DNA from 2 places in the Citrobacter telavivensis genome. Region 2 is predicted to be linked to the other one. Evidence: predicted binding sites of a transcription regulator. Region 2 holds the regulator's gene; the other holds the start of a gene.
The links. Region 2 encodes sigma-54, which starts transcription at its own class of promoters, with help from an activator protein. Its sites were predicted from a motif close to GTTGGCACANNTTTCGCTNT; they were not measured.
Positions count from the first base shown of each region.

Region 1 (9,789 bases), on a different contig from region 2:
CACAGGTTCGAATCCCGTCGTAGCCACCATCTTTTTTGCGGGAGTGGCGAAATTGGTAGACGCACCAGATTTAGGTTCTGGCGCCGCAAGGTGTGCGAGTTCAAGTCTCGCCTCCCGCACCATTCCCATAAAAGCGTTGCACGGATGGGGTATCGCCAAGCGGTAAGGCACCGGTTTTTGATACCGGCATTCCCTGGTTCGAATCCAGGTACCCCAGCCATCTTTCTTCGAGTTTGCGGATTGCCGCGACGGTCATTGGGGTATCGCCAAGCGGTAAGGCACCGGTTTTTGATACCGGCATTCCCTGGTTCGAATCCAGGTACCCCAGCCATCGAAGAAATGCAGTATCTGGCTACGTAGCTCAGTTGGTTAGAGCACATCACTCATAATGATGGGGTCACAGGTTCGAATCCCGTCGTAGCCACCATATTCAGAACACGTTAGTTCGTTTTGACGGGTTCAAAAACAATTTGTTGGGGTATCGCCAAGCGGTAAGGCACCGGATTCTGATTCCGGCATTCCGAGGTTCGAATCCTCGTACCCCAGCCAAATTTGCAAGACGTTCACGATGTGAATGCAAGAAGTGCCTGAAATTTTAAATTGGGGTATCGCCAAGCGGTAAGGCACCGGATTCTGATTCCGGCATTCCGAGGTTCGAATCCTCGTACCCCAGCCACATTAGAAAAGCTCGCTTCGGCGGGCTTTTTGCTTTTCTGCGTTTATTGCCTGATGGCGCTACGCTTATCAGGCCTACGATCGTAGGCCTGGATTAAAATTACAACCCTAATGCGTATTTCAGCGCCTGGCGCTTAAGTACCCCGGCGCGTTCTGCCGCCATCAGCCCGAGGTTGCGGATAATCCGCAGCGGCTGCAGGTCATTGCTGAATCCGGCGTAGAACAGATCCATCCCGCTTTGCATGATGAAGTTATCCGCCATGCGTCGGGTCTGATAACGCTTCAGTACCGGCTGGCTCGCCCAGGACTCGCCATAACTGCGGGCATTAATCAATACATCGATCAATACATCCACATCGCGATAGCCCAGATTAACCCCCTGCCCGGCCAGCGGATGGATGGTGTGCGCCGCATCACCAACCAGCGCCAGACCCGGCTGCACATATTGCAGGGCGTGACGACGCGTCAGCGGAAACGCGCCTGCTGCGACGGGCATCACCTGTCCCAGACGTGTCGGGAAGTGCTTTGCGATCTCCGTCTGAAGCTGCGACATATTCAGCCCCTGCAACTGACGGATCCGCGCCGGTGAGTCATACCACACCAGCGACGCCCAGTGGTCGAACAAAGGCAGAAACGCGCGCGGGCCGTCTGGGGTGAACTGCTGCCAGGTACTGTCGCCAGGGTCGTTCTCGCACTGCACGGTAATCAGCATGCAGGATTGCGCATACTGCCAGGCGTGAATGCCGATGCCAGCCATCTGCCGCACCTGCGAATTTGCGCCATCCGCGCCAATCACCAGTTTGGCGGTGACTCGTTCGCCACCCGCCAGTTCCAGCTCATGACGATCGTTATGACGATGCAGCGCAATCAGCGAGGCCGGAACCCGCAGCGTCACTTTAGGGTGTACTTCCAGCGCCTGCCAGAGCGCCTGTTGCAGAACGTTGTTCTCGACCATATACCCAAGCAGTGGCAGCTTCAGTTCGCTGGCATCAAACACCACATGCGCGTTTTCCCACTCCCAGGTTTCCAGCCGCCGATACGGATGACTGCGCATCCCCTGCACAACATCCCAGACGCCAAGCCCTTTCAGTAGAGAAACTGAGGCCGCGCTGATCGCCGAAATACGCACATCCGGCTGGCTGTTTGCGACAAACGGCGCAGGCGCGGCATGTTCGATCACGGTGACCGTAAATCCATGCTGTGCCAGCCCCAGCGCCAGCGCGCCACCGACCATCCCCCCGCCGACAATGGCAATTTCCGTTGGTTGATTTGTCATGGTCAATCATCCTGTTACATGTATTGTGTAAGTTTACAGGATTTTTTACCCCTTGAGGCTGATAACGGTCATACTGGTCACCAGGGCAGCAAAGCATTACACTATGCGCCCTGCAATTCAGCCACTATTTCGCAAGAGCAAGTCGATGACCAAAAAACTCCATATTAAAACCTGGGGCTGTCAGATGAACGAATACGATTCATCGAAGATGGCCGATCTGCTGGATGCCACTCACGGGTATCAACTGACCGACGTGGCGGAAGAAGCGGATGTGCTGCTGCTGAATACCTGCTCAATCCGCGAGAAGGCTCAGGAAAAAGTCTTCCATCAGTTGGGTCGCTGGAAACTCTTAAAAGAGAAAAATCCCGATCTGATTATCGGCGTCGGCGGCTGTGTGGCATCTCAGGAAGGTGACCACATTCGCCAGCGCGCGCACTATGTCGATATCATCTTTGGGCCGCAAACGTTGCACCGCCTGCCAGAAATGATTAACTCCGTTCGCGGCAACCGTAGTCCGGTTGTTGACATCAGCTTCCCGGAGATCGAGAAGTTTGACCGCCTGCCGGAACCGCGCGCGGAAGGTCCGACCGCCTTTGTCTCAATTATGGAAGGCTGCAACAAATATTGTACTTACTGCGTGGTGCCTTACACCCGTGGTGAGGAAGTCAGCCGCCCGTCTGATGACATCCTGTTTGAAATCGCCCAGCTTGCCGCTCAGGGCGTGCGTGAAGTCAATCTGCTCGGCCAGAACGTTAACGCCTGGCGCGGACAAAACTACGACGGCACCACCGGCTCGTTCGCCGACCTGCTGCGTCTGGTTGCCGCCATTGATGGCATTGACCGCATCCGCTTCACCACCAGCCATCCGATCGAATTCACCGACGACATCATCGACGTCTATCGCGATACGCCGGAGCTGGTGAGCTTCCTGCACCTGCCGGTACAGAGCGGTTCGGATCGCGTGCTGAACCTGATGGGACGTACCCACACGGCGCTGGAATATAAAGCCATTATCCGTAAGCTGCGTGCGGCGCGTCCAGACATTCAGATAAGCTCCGACTTCATTGTTGGTTTCCCGGGTGAGACTACCCAGGACTTCGAGCAGACCATGAAGCTGATTGCCGACGTCAATTTCGACATGAGCTACAGCTTTATCTTCTCTGCACGTCCGGGAACGCCAGCCGCCGATATGGTGGATGACGTGCCGGAAGAAGAGAAGAAGCAGCGTCTGTATATTTTGCAGGATCGCATTAACCAGCAGGCGATGGCCTGGAGTCGTCGCATGCTCGGCACCGTTCAGCGTATTCTGGTGGAAGGAACGTCGCGTAAGAGCATCATGGAGCTGTCTGGCCGTACCGAAAATAATCGCGTGGTGAACTTCGAAGGCGCACCGGAGATGATCGGTAAATTTGTCGATGTGGAAATCACCGACGTCTGGACCAACTCACTGCGCGGGAAAGTGGTGCGCACCGAAGACGAAATGGGGCTGCGCATCGCAGAAACCCCGGAATCGGTGATTGCCCGTACCCGTAAAGAAAATGAGATTGGCGTTGGATTCTACCAGCCTTAATTCTGCTCAAAACGTCAAAATTCCCGATGGCGCTGCGCTTATCGGGCCTACTGGAGCACGACGCTTCATAGGCCCGATAAGGCTCTTGTATTTCCTCTCTACGCCCCCATCTTGATACCAGTGCTTGCGCCTTTACCCCGTGGCGTGAATAATTTCCTGACAGGCCGGTGAATGTTCATCTTCCGGCTCCCTATGCATAAGAGGAACAGTTTGAACACAGACACTCGCGAAATTACCCTTGAGCCGGCAGATAACGCCCGTCTGCTGAGCCTTTGCGGCCCGTTTGATGACAACATTAAACAGCTGGAACGCCGTCTCGGCATCGAGATTAACCGCCGTGACAACCATTTTAAACTGACCGGTCGCCCGATTTGCATCACCGCTGCGGCGGATATTTTACGCAGCCTGTACGTCGATACCGCGCCAATGCGCGGCCAGACGCAGGATATCGAACCGGAACAAATCCACCTCGCGATTAAAGAAGCACGCGTGCTTGAGCAAAGCGCCGAGAGCGTCCCCGAGTTCGGCAAAGCGGTCAATATCAAAACCAAGCGTGGCGTGATTAAACCGCGTACGCCTAACCAGGCACAGTACATCGCCAACATTCTCGACCATGACATCACCTTTGGCGTCGGTCCTGCCGGTACGGGGAAAACCTACCTCGCCGTTGCCGCTGCCGTGGATGCGCTGGAGCGTCAGGAGATCCGCCGTATTCTGCTGACCCGTCCGGCGGTCGAAGCGGGTGAAAAGCTGGGTTTCCTGCCGGGCGATCTGAGTCAGAAGGTTGATCCGTACCTGCGCCCACTGTATGACGCGCTGTTTGAAATGCTCGGCTTCGAGAAAGTCGAAAAGCTGATTGAGCGCAACGTGATTGAAGTGGCTCCGCTGGCCTATATGCGCGGCCGTACGCTAAACGATGCCTTTATCATTCTTGATGAGAGCCAGAACACCACCATCGAACAGATGAAGATGTTCCTGACTCGTATCGGCTTTAACTCGAAGGCGGTAATTACCGGCGACGTCACGCAGATTGACCTGCCGCGCAACATTAAATCGGGCCTGCGCCATGCCGTTGAGGTACTGGCGGAAGTCGAAGAAATCAGCTTTAACTTCTTCCACAGTGAAGACGTCGTGCGCCATCCGGTGGTTGCCCGCATCGTTAACGCCTATGAAGCATGGGAAGAAGCCGAACAAAAACGTAAAGCTGAGCTTGCTGCAGAGCGCAAGCGTGAAGCTCAGGAACAGGAACAGAAATGAGTCAGGTGATCCTTGATTTGCAACTGGCATGTGAGAACCACAGCGGTTTGCCAGAAGAGAGCCGGTTTCAGACCTGGCTGAATGCGGTCATTCCGCAATTTCAGGAAGAATCAGAAGTGACGATTCGCCTGGTGGATGAAGCCGAAAGCCACGATCTCAATCTGACCTACCGCGGGAAAGATAAACCGACCAACGTGCTCTCTTTCCCGTTTGAAGCCCCGCCAGGTATTGAACTACCGCTGCTCGGCGATTTGGTCATCTGTCGTCAGGTCGTTGAACAAGAAGCGCAGGAGCAAGGCAAGCCGCTGGATGCCCACTGGGCGCACATGGTCGTCCACGGCAGCCTGCATTTGCTGGGTTACGATCATATCGAAGATGACGAGGCTGAAGAGATGGAAGCCCTCGAGACAGAGATTATGCTTGCTCTGGGCTATGAGGATCCGTACATTGCCGAGAAGGAATAAGCGACCGGGCGAATGCCCGGTGGTTTCCAGTGCTGCCGTGCGCTGAGTTTGCGCGCACTGAGCAAGAGATTAACTAACAAGAGAACCCATACGACGCCATGAGCGACGACAATTCACACAGTAGTGACACGTTAAGCAACAAGAAGGGATTTTTTTCCCTGTTACTGAGCCAACTTTTCCACGGTGAACCGAAAAACCGTGATGAACTGCTGGCGCTGATCCGTGATTCCGGGCAGAACGACCTTATCGATGAAGATACGCGCGACATGCTCGAAGGGGTGATGGACATTGCGGACCAGCGCGTTCGCGACATCATGATTCCCCGCTCCCAGATGATTACCCTGAAACGCAACCAGACGCTGGACGAATGCCTCGATGTCATTATCGAGTCTGCCCACTCGCGTTTTCCGGTGATAAGCGAGGACAAAGATCACATTGAAGGGATTCTGATGGCCAAGGATTTGCTGCCGTTTATGCGCAGCGATGCCGATGCCTTCAGCATGGAGAAAGTGTTACGCCAGGCCGTTGTCGTCCCGGAGAGCAAACGCGTTGACCGTATGCTCAAAGAGTTTCGCTCCCAGCGTTACCATATGGCTATCGTCATCGACGAATTTGGTGGTGTCTCCGGTCTGGTGACCATTGAAGACATCCTGGAGCTTATCGTCGGTGAAATCGAAGATGAGTACGATGAAGAAGATGATATCGACTTCCGCCAACTCAGTCGCCACACCTGGACCATTCGCGCGCTCGCGCCGATCGAAGACTTCAATGAAGCCTTCGGCACCAGCTTTAGTGACGAAGAGGTCGATACCATCGGTGGTCTGGTGATGCAGGCGTTTGGTCACTTGCCCGCACGTGGTGAAACGATTGATATCGATGGTTACCAGTTCAAAGTGGCAATGGCCGACAGCCGTCGTATTATTCAGGTTCACGTCAGAATTCCGGATGACTCCCCCCAGCCAACACTGGACGAATAACACCGAACGGGAAGAAGAACTCAATGGCTTTTGCCTCATTAATTGAACGCCAGCGCATTCGCCTGCTGCTGGCGTTATTATTCGGCGCCTGCGGAACGCTGGCTTTTTCTCCTTATGACATCTGGCCCGCGGCGATTGTGTCGCTGATGGGCTTGCAGGCATTAACCCTGAATCGTCGCCCGCGCCAGTCAGCCGCTATTGGCTACTTCTGGGGACTGGGACTCTTCGGGACGGGAATCAACTGGGTTTACGTCAGTATCGCGCAGTTTGGCGGCATGCCAGGCCCGGTGAACGTTTTCCTTGTCGTGCTGCTCGCGGCGTATCTTTCTCTGTATACCGGACTGTTTGCCGGCGTACTGGCGCATCTGTGGCCGAAAACCAGCTGGCTGCGGGTTGCCATTGCCGCGCCGGTGGTCTGGCAGCTAACCGAATTCCTGCGTGGCTGGGTACTGACCGGATTTCCGTGGCTGCAGTTTGGCTACAGCCAGATCGACGGCCCGCTGAAAGGCCTGGCACCGGTAATGGGTGTCGAAGCCATTAACTTCCTGCTGATGATGGTCAGCGGACTGCTGGTCCTCTCGCTGGTCAGCCGTAACTGGCGTCCGCTGGTGGTCGCCGTTATCCTTTTCGCACTCCCCTTCCCGCTGCGCTATATCCAGTGGTACACGCTGGAGCCGGAAAGAACGACCCGGGTGTCGATGGTTCAGGGTGATATCCCACAGTCGTTGAAGTGGGAAGAAGGTCATTTGCTGAATACGCTTAAGACCTATCTGGATGCGACGCAGCCCGAAATGGGGAAATCGCAGCTGATCATCTGGCCGGAATCCGCTATTCCGGATCTGGAGATCAACCAGCAGCGTTTTCTGGGCATGATGGACGATTTGCTGCGTGCGAAGAACAGCTCGCTGATTACCGGTATTGTCGATGCGCGGCTGAACAAACAGAACCGCTATGACACCTACAACACCATTATCACGCTGGGGAAAGACAATCCTTACCGCTATGACTCAACCAACCGCTACAACAAAAACCATCTGGTACCGTTTGGTGAGTTTGTGCCGCTGGAATCCATTCTGCGCCCGTTAGCGCCGTTCTTTGACCTGCCGATGTCCTCGTTCAGCCGTGGTCCGTATGTTCAACCGCAGCTGCATGCGCATGGTTTAGCGCTGACCGCCGCGATTTGCTACGAGATAATCCTGGGTGAACAGGTGCGCGATAACTTCCGCCCGGATACGGACTATCTGCTGACCATCTCCAACGATGCCTGGTTTGGTAAGTCGATTGGCCCGTGGCAGCACTTCCAGATGGCGCGGATGCGTTCCCTGGAACTGGCGCGACCGCTGCTGCGCAGTACCAATAACGGTATTACGGCGGTGATTGGTCCACAGGGTGAGATTCAGGCGATGATCCCGCAGTTTACCCGTCAGGTATTGACCGCCGATGTGACGCCAACGACAGGCTTAACGCCGTACGCCCGAACCGGCAACTGGCCGCTGTGGTTCATTACCGCGCTGTTCGGTTTTGCCGCCGTGTTAATGAGTTTGCGTCAACGTCGCAGATAACACAGTGCACCATCAAATGTAGGCCGGATAAGGCGGTACGCCGCCATCCGGCGGTTGTGCCACTTCGTGCCTGATGGCGCTACGCTTATCAGGCCTACAAACTACCATTCTCCCTCCCTTCTTCCATTCTGGCACGCTCATTGCTTTGTTAAACAAGGCAAACCTGTTTTTGACGTTCAGCGCAACTTAGTCGCACTAAAGCAGTTCACTGGTAGCACCGAAACGGTGCAATGAGAGATTTTTGCCTCTAAACGGTGCGGCGCACTTCGCAAAAATAAACAATAACGCAGCAAAATCTTTACATTAAGCCAGACTAAATGTTAACAAACAGGTAAAACACTGCACGCTTAAGTTGCAGGTGATAACAACACAGACACTCACAATAAGTATCACTGCGTCGACGGCGCAGACGATAAGGAGTTGGATATGCAATTACGTAAGCTAGCCACAGCAATGCTGGTTATGGGACTGTCAGCCGGTCTGGTACACGCGGAAGACGCAGCGCCAGCCGCAGGCAGCACGCTCGACAAGATCGCCAAAAACGGCGTTATCGTCGTCGGTCACCGTGAATCCTCCGTGCCGTTCTCTTATTACGACAATCAGCAGAAAGTGGTGGGTTATTCTCAGGATTACTCCAACGCCATCGTTGAAGCCGTGAAGAAGAAACTCAACAAGCCCGATCTGCAGGTTAAGCTGATCCCGATTACCTCTCAGAACCGTATTCCGCTGCTGCAAAACGGCACCTTCGACTTTGAGTGCGGTTCCACCACTAACAACCTTGAACGCCAGAAACAGGCCGCCTTCTCTGACACCATCTTTGTCGTCGGCACCCGCCTGCTGGCGAAAAAAGGCGGCGACATTAAAGACTTCGCGGACCTGAAAGGCAAAGCGGTTGTTGTGACCTCAGGAACCACCTCTGAAATTCTGCTGCACAAGCTGAACGACGAACAAAAAATGGACATGCGTATCATCAGCGCTAAAGACCACGGTGACTCTTTCCGTACTCTGGAAAGCGGTCGCGCCGTTGCCTTTATGATGGATGATGCCCTGCTGGCCGGTGAGCGTGCGAAGGCGAAGAAACCAGATAACTGGGAAATCGTCGGCAAACCACAGTCTCAGGAAGCCTACGGCTGCATGCTGCGCAAAGACGATCCTGAATTCAAAAAGCTGATGGATGACACCATCGCCCAGGCGCAGACCTCAGGTGAAGCCGCGAAATGGTTTGATAAGTGGTTCAAAAACCCGATCCCACCAAAAAACCTGAACATGAATTTCGAACTGTCGAACGAAATGCAGGCGCTGTTCAAAGAACCGAATGATAAAGCACTTAACTAATTAAAACTAAATGGGGCGGGGACTCCTTGCCCTCTCGATTGCTATACAGCACGGACAGACTATAGGCCTGATGGTCGTTCCCCATCAGGTCTGAAAACCGAAGTACGCTGGATAACAATCTTCGAGGGTAGCGCTGCTACCCTTATTTTTTCGGAGTAGATGTATGTCAATAGACTGGAACTGGGGTATTTTTTTACAACAAGCCCCATTCGGCAACACCACCTATCTCGGCTGGCTCTGGAGCGGCTTTCAGGTCACCGTCGCCTTATCCATCACCGCCTGGATCATTGCCTTCCTGGTCGGTTCTTTGTTCGGCATTTTACGCACCGTCCCGAATCGCTTCCTTTCCGGGCTCGGCACCCTTTATGTAGAACTGTTCCGCAACGTTCCGCTGATCGTCCAGTTCTTCACCTGGTACCTGGTCGTGCCTGAACTGCTGCCGGAAGATCTCGGCATGTGGTTTAAAGCGGAACTGGATCCCAACATTCAGTTCTTCGTCTCTTCCATGCTCTGTCTGGGGCTTTTCACCGCAGCACGCGTCTGCGAACAGGTTCGCGCCGCCATTCAGTCACTGCCGCGCGGCCAGAAAAACGCGGCACTGGCGATGGGGCTGACCCTGCCGCAGGCATATCGCTACGTGCTGTTGCCTAACGCCTATCGCGTGATCGTCCCG
Region 1 is NZ_JBGUBF010000001.1:430,870-440,658, reverse strand. It holds tRNA gene ACERJC_RS02035 (tRNA-Met) at 1-29, shown strand, start outside; tRNA gene ACERJC_RS02030 (tRNA-Leu) at 38-122, shown strand; tRNA gene ACERJC_RS02025 (tRNA-Gln) at 146-220, shown strand; tRNA gene ACERJC_RS02020 (tRNA-Gln) at 257-331, shown strand; tRNA gene ACERJC_RS02015 (tRNA-Met) at 351-427, shown strand; tRNA gene ACERJC_RS02010 (tRNA-Gln) at 475-549, shown strand; tRNA gene ACERJC_RS02005 (tRNA-Gln) at 602-676, shown strand; gene ubiF (3-demethoxyubiquinol 3-hydroxylase) at 776-1,951, opposite strand; gene miaB (tRNA (N6-isopentenyl adenosine(37)-C2)-methylthiotransferase MiaB) at 2,097-3,521, shown strand; gene ACERJC_RS01990 (PhoH family protein) at 3,732-4,778, shown strand; gene ybeY (rRNA maturation RNase YbeY) at 4,775-5,242, shown strand; gene corC (CNNM family magnesium/cobalt transport protein CorC) at 5,341-6,219, shown strand; gene lnt (apolipoprotein N-acyltransferase) at 6,243-7,781, shown strand; gene ACERJC_RS01970 (amino acid ABC transporter substrate-binding protein) at 8,208-9,116, shown strand; gene gltJ (glutamate/aspartate ABC transporter permease GltJ) at 9,280-9,789, shown strand, end outside.
Region 1: the regulator sigma-54 is predicted to act here: its motif matches at 7,909-7,928, upstream of ACERJC_RS01970 (amino acid ABC transporter substrate-binding protein).

Region 2 (9,789 bases):
ATGCATGCCCAGCTTATTCGTAATTTCAACAATTTGCTTCACGGTCATGTTTTGCGTTTTTCCAGCGTACGATGGCGTGACTGTACGTTTTTACCGCGTGAGCGGAAGTAGTCTGCCAGCTGTTCTGCAATATACACCGAACGGTGTTTCCCGCCGGTACAACCGATAGCAACGGTCAGATAGCTACGGTTGTTGGTCTCCAGCATGGGTAACCATAGCTCAAGATAGCTGCGAGTCTGGTAGATAAAATTGTGTACTTCTGTGTGCCTGTCGAGGAAGGCGGCAACGGGTTTGTCGAGACCGGTCATCGGACGCAGTTTCGGGTCCCAGTGCGGGTTCGGCAGGAAGCGTACGTCGAAGACGTAATCGGCATCGATGGGGATCCCATGCTTAAAGCCGAAGGACTCAAACACCATGGTCAGTTCACGCTCGCGTTTACCCAACAGGCGAGTTCGCAGCATTTCTGCCAGTTCATGTACCGACATTTCTGAGGTGTCGACAATCAGGTCGGCGCGAGAGCGCAGCGGTTCCAGCAGGTCGCTTTCCTGATCGATGGCGCTTTCCAGCGACAGGTTTTTGCTGGAGAGGGGGTGCAGACGACGCGTATCGCTATAGCGACGAATCAACGTGTTGCGATCGGCATCAAGAAACAGCAGCTGCGGCGAGAACGCCTCGGGCAGGTTGTTCATTGCTTGCTCAAAAATTTCTGGCGACTCTGGCATATTGCGTACGTCAATGCTGACCGCTGCCGAAATCTGGCGTTCGGCAAGCGTACGAGCCAGATCGGGTAACAGCACCACGGGGAGGTTATCCACGCAGTAAAAGCCCATATCTTCCAGCGCGCGCAGGGCAACAGATTTACCTGACCCTGAACGACCGCTGACGATCATCAGTACCATGTACTGTTTCTCCTCACCACGGCAAAAGGGGAGTTACGCTTCATCCTGACCACCTTCGGTGTCAGTGATGATTTGATACAACTCTTCATCACTTTGTGCGGCGCGCAGCCGACGGCAGATGGTTTTATCCGCCAGACGCTTAGCCACCAGTGATAACGTATGCAGATGCGTTTTGGTTTGATCCGCAGGCACCAGCAGAGCAAAAAGCAGATCAACGGGTTGGTTATCAATCGCGTCGAAGGCGATTGGCGTTTCCAGTTGCACAAACACGCCGACGGCGCGCAGGGTATCTTCTTCCAGCTTACCGTGCGGGATGGCGATCCCATTGCCGATGCCGGTACTGCCCATTTTTTCGCGCGTCAGGATCGCTTCAAAAACGACCTGCGGCGGTAAACTGAGCTGTTTTGCCGCCAGTTCACTGATGATTTCCAGCGCGCGTTTTTTGCTCTGGCAGTGAACGGCACTGCGCGTACATTCCTGGTTAAGTACACTGCTCAGTTGTAGAGACGTATCGTTATTTATCATAATTTCACCTAAGAACCTGCCCCACAACGGCGGGACAAGTTCGGAGCGCTAACTGTACAAATGGCCTGTTGTTCTGCACAACAGGCCGTCCTGCACCCGCTAACTGCCCGGACAATTAGTGTTGTTTCAATTTATCTTTGTGTTTAGTGAGCTGTCTTGCCAGCTTATCAATCAGGCCATCAATGGCCGCGTACATATCCTGACCTTCCGCGCTGGCGTGAATTTCGCCACCGTTTACATGCAGTGTTGCATCCGAGATGTGGGTGACTTTCTCCACTTTCAACACAATATAGACCTGATTGATCCTGTCGAAATACTGTTCGAGTTTGGCGAACTTGGTATTCACAAAGTCACGCAGGGCTTCTGTGATCTCGACGTTGTTTCCAGTGATGTTGAGCTGCATAGTGTCTTCCTTATCGGTTGGGTCAAACCAGTTGTTTGCGCTGGTTTGACGGCGGAATGGATAAAGACTCTCGGTACTTCGCAACGGTGCGGCGCGCCACCATGATACCTTGTTCCGACAATATCGATGTTAGCTTGCTGTCGCTCAGGGGCTTCGCGGGGTTTTCCGCCGCAATCAACTTCTTCACCAGTGCGCGGATCGCCGTGGAGGAAGCTTCGCCACCCCCCTCGGTATTCACATGGCTGGAGAAAAAATACTTCAGTTCAAAAATGCCGCGTGGACTGTGCAGATACTTCTGCGTGGTCACACGAGAAATGGTCGACTCGTGCATCTCAACGGCCTGGGCGATATCCGCCAGCACCATCGGTTTCATAAACTCTTCGCCTTGCTCAAAGAAGGCTTGCTGCTGTTCAACGATACAGCGACTGACGCGCAGCAGGGTATCGTTGCGGCTCTCCAGACTCTTAATCAACCACTTTGCGTCCTGCAAATTGCTGCGGATGTACTGGCTGTCGGCGTCATTGCGTCCACCGCTGCACATTGCGGCGTAGTGCTGATTAATCTGTAGGCGGGGAACGCTGTCGCCGTTGAGCTCGACCGTCCAGTGACCGTTATGCTTACGCACCAGTACATCCGGGATCACGTATTCTGGCTCACCGGTCTGGATCGACTGACCGGGGCGGGGATCGAGCGACTGAATCAGATTGACCGCCTCTTTGAGCACCTCTTCTTTGAGGCGCGTGACGCGCATCAGGGTGCGGAAGTCGTGGTTCGCCAGCAGATCGAGATGATCGCTGATGATCTGCCGGGCTTCTTCAAGGAAAGGCGTCGCTTTGTCGAACTGTGAGAGCTGGATCAGCAGACAATCGCGCAGATCTTTTGCCGCCACGCCAACAGGATCAAACCGCTGAATACGTTTGAGAACGGCTTCAACCTCGTCAAGACCCACCTCTTCATTGCCCATGCTTTCGAGGATATCGTCCAGCGAAACGGTGAGATAGCCAGTGTCGTCAACGGCATCAACAATCGAGGTGGCGATCGCGCGGTCGGTATCGGAGAACGGGGTTAGTTCTACCTGCCACATCAGATAATCCTGTAGGGTCTGTGTGGTTTCTCCCTGGTAAACGGGCAGTTCGTCGTCGATGTAGTCACCGCTGGTGCCCGATGGCGTCCCGGCGGTGTAGATTTCATCCCAGCTGGCGTCGAGCGGTAACTCTTCCGGCATCTCTTTTTGTTCGAGGGCGTCGGCGGTATCCAGCGATTCACTGTCCTGAGTTTCGCGGGTATCAACTTCGTCGTGAAGATCGGTTTGCTCCAGCAGCGGATTACTTTCCAGCGCCTGCTGGAGTTCCTGCTGCAGTTCCAGCGTGGACAACTGCAACAGACGAATCGCCTGTTGTAGTTGCGGCGTCATCGCCAGTTGTTGGCTCAGCCTGAGTTGCAAACCTTGCTTCATGTTCAGAGTCGTCTTCTCCCGCTATGACGTCACAAACTTCTACCCTATCAGAGTCTGAAGTCTTCCCCAAGGTATACGCGCTTAACGTGTTCGTCCTGCAGGATTTCTGTCGGCGTACCGTGCGCAATCAGGTGTCCCTGGCTCACGATATAGGCTCGCTCACACACGGCCAGCGTTTCACGGACGTTATGGTCGGTAATCAACACGCCGAGGCCGCTGTCACGCAGATGCTCAATAATGCGTTTGATATCGATAACGGAGATGGGGTCAACGCCAGCAAACGGTTCATCCAGCAGGATAAATTTTGGATTGGCGGCCAGCGCGCGGGCGATTTCCACACGGCGACGTTCCCCCCCGGAGAGCGACTGACCCATGTTGTCGCGCAGATGCTCAATGTGAAACTCTTCCATCAACTCGTTCGCACGGTCTTCACGCTGTTCGCTAGAGAGATCGTCACGAATTTGCAGTACTGCCATCAGGTTGTCGAACACGCTCAGACGACGGAAAATCGAGGCTTCCTGTGGCAGATAGCCAATCCCGCGGCGTGCGCGGGCGTGTAGCGGCAGCAGGCTGATGTCTTCATCATCAATGATGATGTTACCGGCATCGCGCGGCACAATACCGACGACCATGTAAAAGGTGGTGGTTTTACCCGCACCGTTTGGCCCAAGCAGACCGACAATCTCGCCCGAGTTGACGGTCAGGCTGACATCTTCCACGACGCGGCGGCCTTTATAGGCCTTCGCCAGATTCTTTGCAGTTAATGTTGCCATAGCGAATTAGTTACTCTTCTTCTGAGCCGGGGCCTGGTTTTTGTTTTTGTCCTGCAACTGCGACGGAACCAGAACAGTGGTCACACGCTTGCCTTTCTCACTGAAGGCCTGCATTTTCTGCTCTTTCACCAGATAGGTAATTTTGTCCCCGGTGATGTTGCTGTCGAGCTGTTCCAGGTACGCATTGCCGGTGAGCACGACAAAATCTTTCGCCAGCTCATAATGCATTTTCGACGCATGGCCTTTTACCGGCTTACCGTTGTCCTGCATTTGATAGAAGGTGGCCGGGTTGCCGAAGCCGTCAATGACCTCTTTGCCCTCTTCACCGCCAGGACGGGTAACGACCACTTTATCGGCGTTAATTTTGATGGTGCCCTGGGTCACAATGACATTGCCGGTGAAGGTCACGACGTTGCCCTGCATATCCAGAGACTGCTGGTCCGATTCAATGTGGATCGGCTGTTCGGTATCACCGGTGACGGCGAACGCCGGAATACTGGCGGCCAGAAGTGAGCTGGCAAGCACAAGATTAAGGCTGAGTTTGTTTGTTTTGAATTTCATAGGAGGTTCTAACCTTTTCAATCAGCTCGGCGTTCTTGCTGCGTAAGTTGCCGCGCATTTTCAGTCCGCTGGAGTTAAATGTTGTTCCGTATAACGTGACAAGGTCTTCAGAGGTAACATCCTGCGTCACCAGATTGATCTGCGCGTTATCGGTGGTAATTCTGCGAAGTTGAGCGTCAGGCACCAGCGCGTTGACTTCAACGTGACCATAAAGATACAGCATTCGATCCTCGGTCAGCTTGGCTTTATCAGCCTTGATTGACCACGTCGGGATCTTGTCCTTATCAAACGTCGTTAACACGGGTTGCGTGAACCACGAAACGGCCTGATCGGAATAATATTCAACATGTTGGGCGATCAAACGATAGCTCAGTGCGCCTTCCGGACTGTAGACAACGGTGTCCGTGTGCTCGCTCTTGTAGGTCGGATCGCTCGTATTCACCACCACCTGAGCCGTGTCGTCTTTATCGGCCAGGTTAATACCAATCAGCACCAGCACGGCCAACGACAGTAGAATGATAACCCAACGTCTGGCTTTACTCATATCGATTGCCCTTTGGCCTCATCAAGCTTACCCTGCGCCAGTAATAGTAAATCACAGACTTCGCGTACCGCGCCGCGTCCACCCGCGATTTTGGTGACGTAATCCGCGCGCGGAAGCAGTAACGGATGCGCATCCGCAACGGCAATGCTCAGGCCAATTTTTTCCATCACTGGCCAGTCGATCAGATCATCCCCGACGTAGGCCACGTTTTCCGGCGCAATCGCCAGTTTTGCCAGCAGACTGTGAAAGGCGACCAGCTTGTCCGACTGCCCCTGATACAGATGCGTGATCCCCAGTGTGGCACACCGATCTTCTACTAGTTTAGCTTTTCGTCCGGTAATGATGGCGACGTCGATATCAGACGTCAGCGCACAACGAATCCCGTAACCGTCACGGACGTTGAAAGCTTTCAGTTCTTCACCGTTGTTGCCCATATAAATCAGGCCATCCGACAGTACGCCATCGACATCAAGAATCAGCAGACGGATATTCTCTGCTTTGGCGATGACGTCCGCGCTGACGGGTCCATAACAGGTCGCAAGCGACGCACCTGCTTTGCTCATTTCTCTTTATCCTTGAATTTCTACACAACGCCTGCACGCAGGAGATCATGCATATGTAACACACCGAGTAACTGGTCGCCATCGGCAACCATCACGGAGGTGATATGGCGGGACTGCATTAAGTTCAGGGCATCGACCGCCAGAATTCCTGGACGCACGCGAATGCCCCCTGGCGTCATCACGTCGGCAATACCGAGTTGGCGTACGTCAACACCCATATCAAAGACGCGACGTAAATCACCGTCGGTGAAGATACCGTCGATCTTCATCGCATCATCGCAAATCACGGTCATCCCGAGGTTCTTGCGGGTGATTTCCAGCAGCGCGTCGCGCAGACTGGCATCTTTGGTGACATGCGGGATCTCATCGCCCGTATGCATAATATCGTTAACGCGCAGCAGCAGTTTACGCCCCAGCGCACCGCCCGGATGCGACAAGGCAAAATCCTCTGCAGTGAAGCCGCGCGCCTTTAATAACGCCACCGCCAGCGCATCGCCCATCACTAACGTGGCGGTGGTGCTGCTCGTTGGTGCCAGTCCAAGCGGGCAGGCTTCTTGCGGTACTTTAACACACAGATGGACATCCGCAGCACGTGCCATGCTGCTTTCTGGTCGACCGGTGATGCAGATAAGCTGAACCTGCAGTCGCTTAAGGACCGGAATCAGGGCCGCAATCTCGCTGGATTCTCCAGAGTTGGAGATGGCAATCACCACATCCTGCGAGGTCACCATCCCCAGATCGCCGTGGGCGGCTTCACCCGGATGGACGAAGAATGAAGAGGTACCGGTGCTGGCAAAGGTCGCGGCCATTTTGCGGCCAATATGCCCCGATTTCCCCATGCCCATCACCACCACTTTGCCGGTGCAATTGAACATTTTTTCACAGGCGAGAGTGAAATCCTGGTTGATGTACTGATCGAGTTCCGCCAGGCCCTCACGTTCAATCGCCAGAACCTCTTTGCCGGCTTGCTGAAAGTCAAAACCCGGTTGTAACGCTAAGTGCGACATATGTCTGTTTCCAGTTATCCAACGAGAAGCGGCGACAGCCAATACAACATCGCCAGCCATACGATAAAACCGCCGGTCAACAGCACGCCCGCGCCGCGACCGGACTGGCGGGGACGCCGCCAGCAGAGTAATGCAAAGATGATGCTCACCAGCAGCATCACGCTGTAGTCACGGCTGAACGCCAGTGGGTTCACCTCACCCGGCGTAATCAGGGCGGGGAGGCCGAGGACAATGGTGAGGTTAAAAATGTTCGCGCCGATAATATTACCCACCGCGATATCGTTCTCACCTTTGCGCACGCCCGCGATGGCGGTTGCCAGTTCAGGCAGGCTGGTGCCGATCGCGATTACCGTCAGGCCAATCGTCAGTTCGCTCATCGCGAAGTAATTGGCAATCACGGTGGCGTTATCCACCACCATTCGGGTGGCCATTGGCATGATAATCAGCGCAATGCCCAGCCATAAAAACGCCACCGGCAGTCCGCCTTCGCGCGGCAATTCAGCAACCTGCTCCCGCGTGAGACTGTCATTGCCCTGACGCTCAGCGAGACGGGCGATTTTAACAATGAACAACAGCCATAACACGGCTAATAGTAAAAGAAAGATACCATCGCTGCGGCTGAGTTGTCCGTCATACAGTACGGATCCGGCTACGACGCTAACCAGTAACATTAGCGGTAATTCGCGACGTAGAATATCGGAATGCACGGTAAAAGGGTGGATCAGCGCGGCAAGTCCGAGGATCAACAAAATGTTGGTTATGTTGGATCCGAGCGCGGTGCCAACGGCTAAATCTACCTGCCCGTGCAGGGAGGCGGCGACAGAAACAATAATTTCAGGCAGAGATGTGCCTATACTGACTACCGTCATACCAATGATCAGCGGCGGGATCCCGAAGGTTCGGCATAGGATTGACGCGGAAAATACCAGGCGGTCGGCGCCGTAGACGACCAATAATAAACCAATAATTAACAGCGCCGTTGCTAAAAGCATCTAAAGTCCTTTCTTCAGGTATACTCGCCGGTCCACCGGGATTGTCTGGAAACCGTTACGAAGTCTTAATTTTGACTTTATGCAGCTAAAAAGTAAAACAAATGCCAGCTTTCGCTAACCAGCGCGGGTAATATTCTGTAAATATGTTGGGTTCATGGCTAAATTCCACGCCATGCTGAGATCAACAAGCAACACGAAGGATGAATCAATGGGTCAGTCTGTGGCGAATTTAGTCGACATGCGCGATGTCAGCTTTACGCGCGGCGATCGCTGCATTTTCGATAACATCTCTCTGACCGTACCGCGTGGCAAGATCACCGCGATCATGGGGCCATCGGGGATCGGTAAAACGACGCTGCTGCGCCTGATCGGCGGACAAATTCTGCCAGATAAGGGAGAGATCCTGTTTGATGGTGAGAACATCCCTGAAATGTCTCGCTCGCGCCTCTACACGGTACGCAAACGGATGAGTATGCTGTTTCAGTCAGGGGCGCTGTTCACTGACATGAACGTGTTTGATAACGTGGCATATCCGTTACGCGAACATACCACGCTTCCCCCGTCGTTATTGAAAAGCACGGTGATGATGAAACTGGAAGCCGTCGGTCTGCGCGGTGCGGCAAAACTGATGCCTTCAGAACTGTCCGGAGGGATGGCACGTCGGGCGGCGTTAGCGCGCGCCATTGCGCTGGAACCGGATCTCATCATGTTTGATGAACCGTTTGTCGGTCAGGATCCGATCACCATGGGCGTGCTGGTCAAACTGATTTCAGAATTAAACAATGCGCTGGGCGTGACCTGCGTCGTGGTCTCTCACGATGTGCCGGAGGTTCTGAGCATTGCCGATCACGCCTATATTATGGCGGACAAAAAGATTGTGGCCCACGGCAGCGCGCAAGCGCTGCAAGAGAATGACGACCCGCGCGTACGTCAGTTCCTGGATGGCATTGCAGACGGGCCGGTCCCGTTCCGCTATCCTGCGGGCGATTATCACTCTGATTTACTCGGAACAGGGAGTTAAGCCACTCATGCTGTTAAATGCACTGGCGACGCTGGGACATAAGGGGATTAAAACCCTCAGAACGTTCGGGCGCGCTGGGTTAATGTTGTTCAATGCGCTGGTCGGCAAACCTGAATTTCGTAAACACGCGCCGCTGCTGGTGCGCCAGCTTTATAATGTGGGCGTCTTGTCGATGCTGATCATTATTGTTTCTGGCGTGTTTATCGGCATGGTGCTGGGGTTGCAGGGCTATCTGGTACTCACCACCTATAGTGCGGAAACCAGTCTGGGGATGTTAGTGGCGCTGTCGCTGCTACGTGAACTCGGTCCGGTCGTCGCCGCGCTGTTGTTTGCCGGTCGTGCGGGTTCCGCTCTGACCGCTGAAATTGGCCTGATGCGCGCCACGGAGCAGCTTTCCAGTATGGAAATGATGGCCGTTGACCCACTGCGTCGGGTGATCTCCCCGCGTTTCTGGGCGGGCGTGATTTCGCTGCCGCTGCTGACGATTTTGTTTGTGGCCGTAGGGATCTGGGGCGGTTCTCTGGTCGGCGTAAGCTGGAAGGGGATTGACGCCGGTTTCTTCTGGTCTGCGATGCAGAATGCCGTCGACTGGCGTCTGGATCTGGTCAACTGTTTGATTAAAAGCGTGGTGTTCGCCATTACGGTAACCTGGATTGCATTGTTCAATGGGTATGATGCGATTCCGACCTCGGCAGGCATTAGCCGGGCAACCACACGCACCGTTGTGCACTCGTCGCTGGCCGTTCTGGGTCTGGACTTTGTACTGACCGCATTGATGTTTGGGAATTGAGTTCATGCAAACGAAAAAAAATGAAATTTGGGTGGGGATCTTTTTGTTAGCCGCATTGCTGGCCGCGCTGTTTGTCTGCCTGAAGGCGGCCAACGTGACCTCTATGCGCACAGAACCGACCTACACGATTTACGCGACATTCGATAATATCGGCGGTCTGAAAGTGCGTTCGCCGGTGCGCATCGGTGGCGTGGTGGTTGGCCGCGTGGCGGATATTTCCTTAGACCCGAAGACCTATTTACCCCGTGTGACGCT
Region 2 is NZ_JBGUBF010000008.1:74,579-84,367, forward strand. It holds gene npr (PTS phosphocarrier protein NPr) at 1-48, opposite strand, end outside; gene rapZ (RNase adapter RapZ) at 45-899, opposite strand; gene ptsN (PTS IIA-like nitrogen regulatory protein PtsN) at 933-1,424, opposite strand; gene hpf (ribosome hibernation promoting factor) at 1,540-1,827, opposite strand; gene rpoN (RNA polymerase factor sigma-54) at 1,850-3,283, opposite strand; gene lptB (LPS export ABC transporter ATP-binding protein) at 3,331-4,056, opposite strand; gene lptA (lipopolysaccharide ABC transporter substrate-binding protein LptA) at 4,063-4,617, opposite strand; gene lptC (LPS export ABC transporter periplasmic protein LptC) at 4,586-5,161, opposite strand; gene kdsC (3-deoxy-manno-octulosonate-8-phosphatase KdsC) at 5,158-5,724, opposite strand; gene kdsD (arabinose-5-phosphate isomerase KdsD) at 5,745-6,731, opposite strand; gene ACERJC_RS22130 (calcium/sodium antiporter) at 6,746-7,723, opposite strand; gene mlaF (phospholipid ABC transporter ATP-binding protein MlaF) at 7,932-8,744, shown strand; gene mlaE (lipid asymmetry maintenance ABC transporter permease subunit MlaE) at 8,752-9,534, shown strand; gene mlaD (outer membrane lipid asymmetry maintenance protein MlaD) at 9,539-9,789, shown strand, end outside.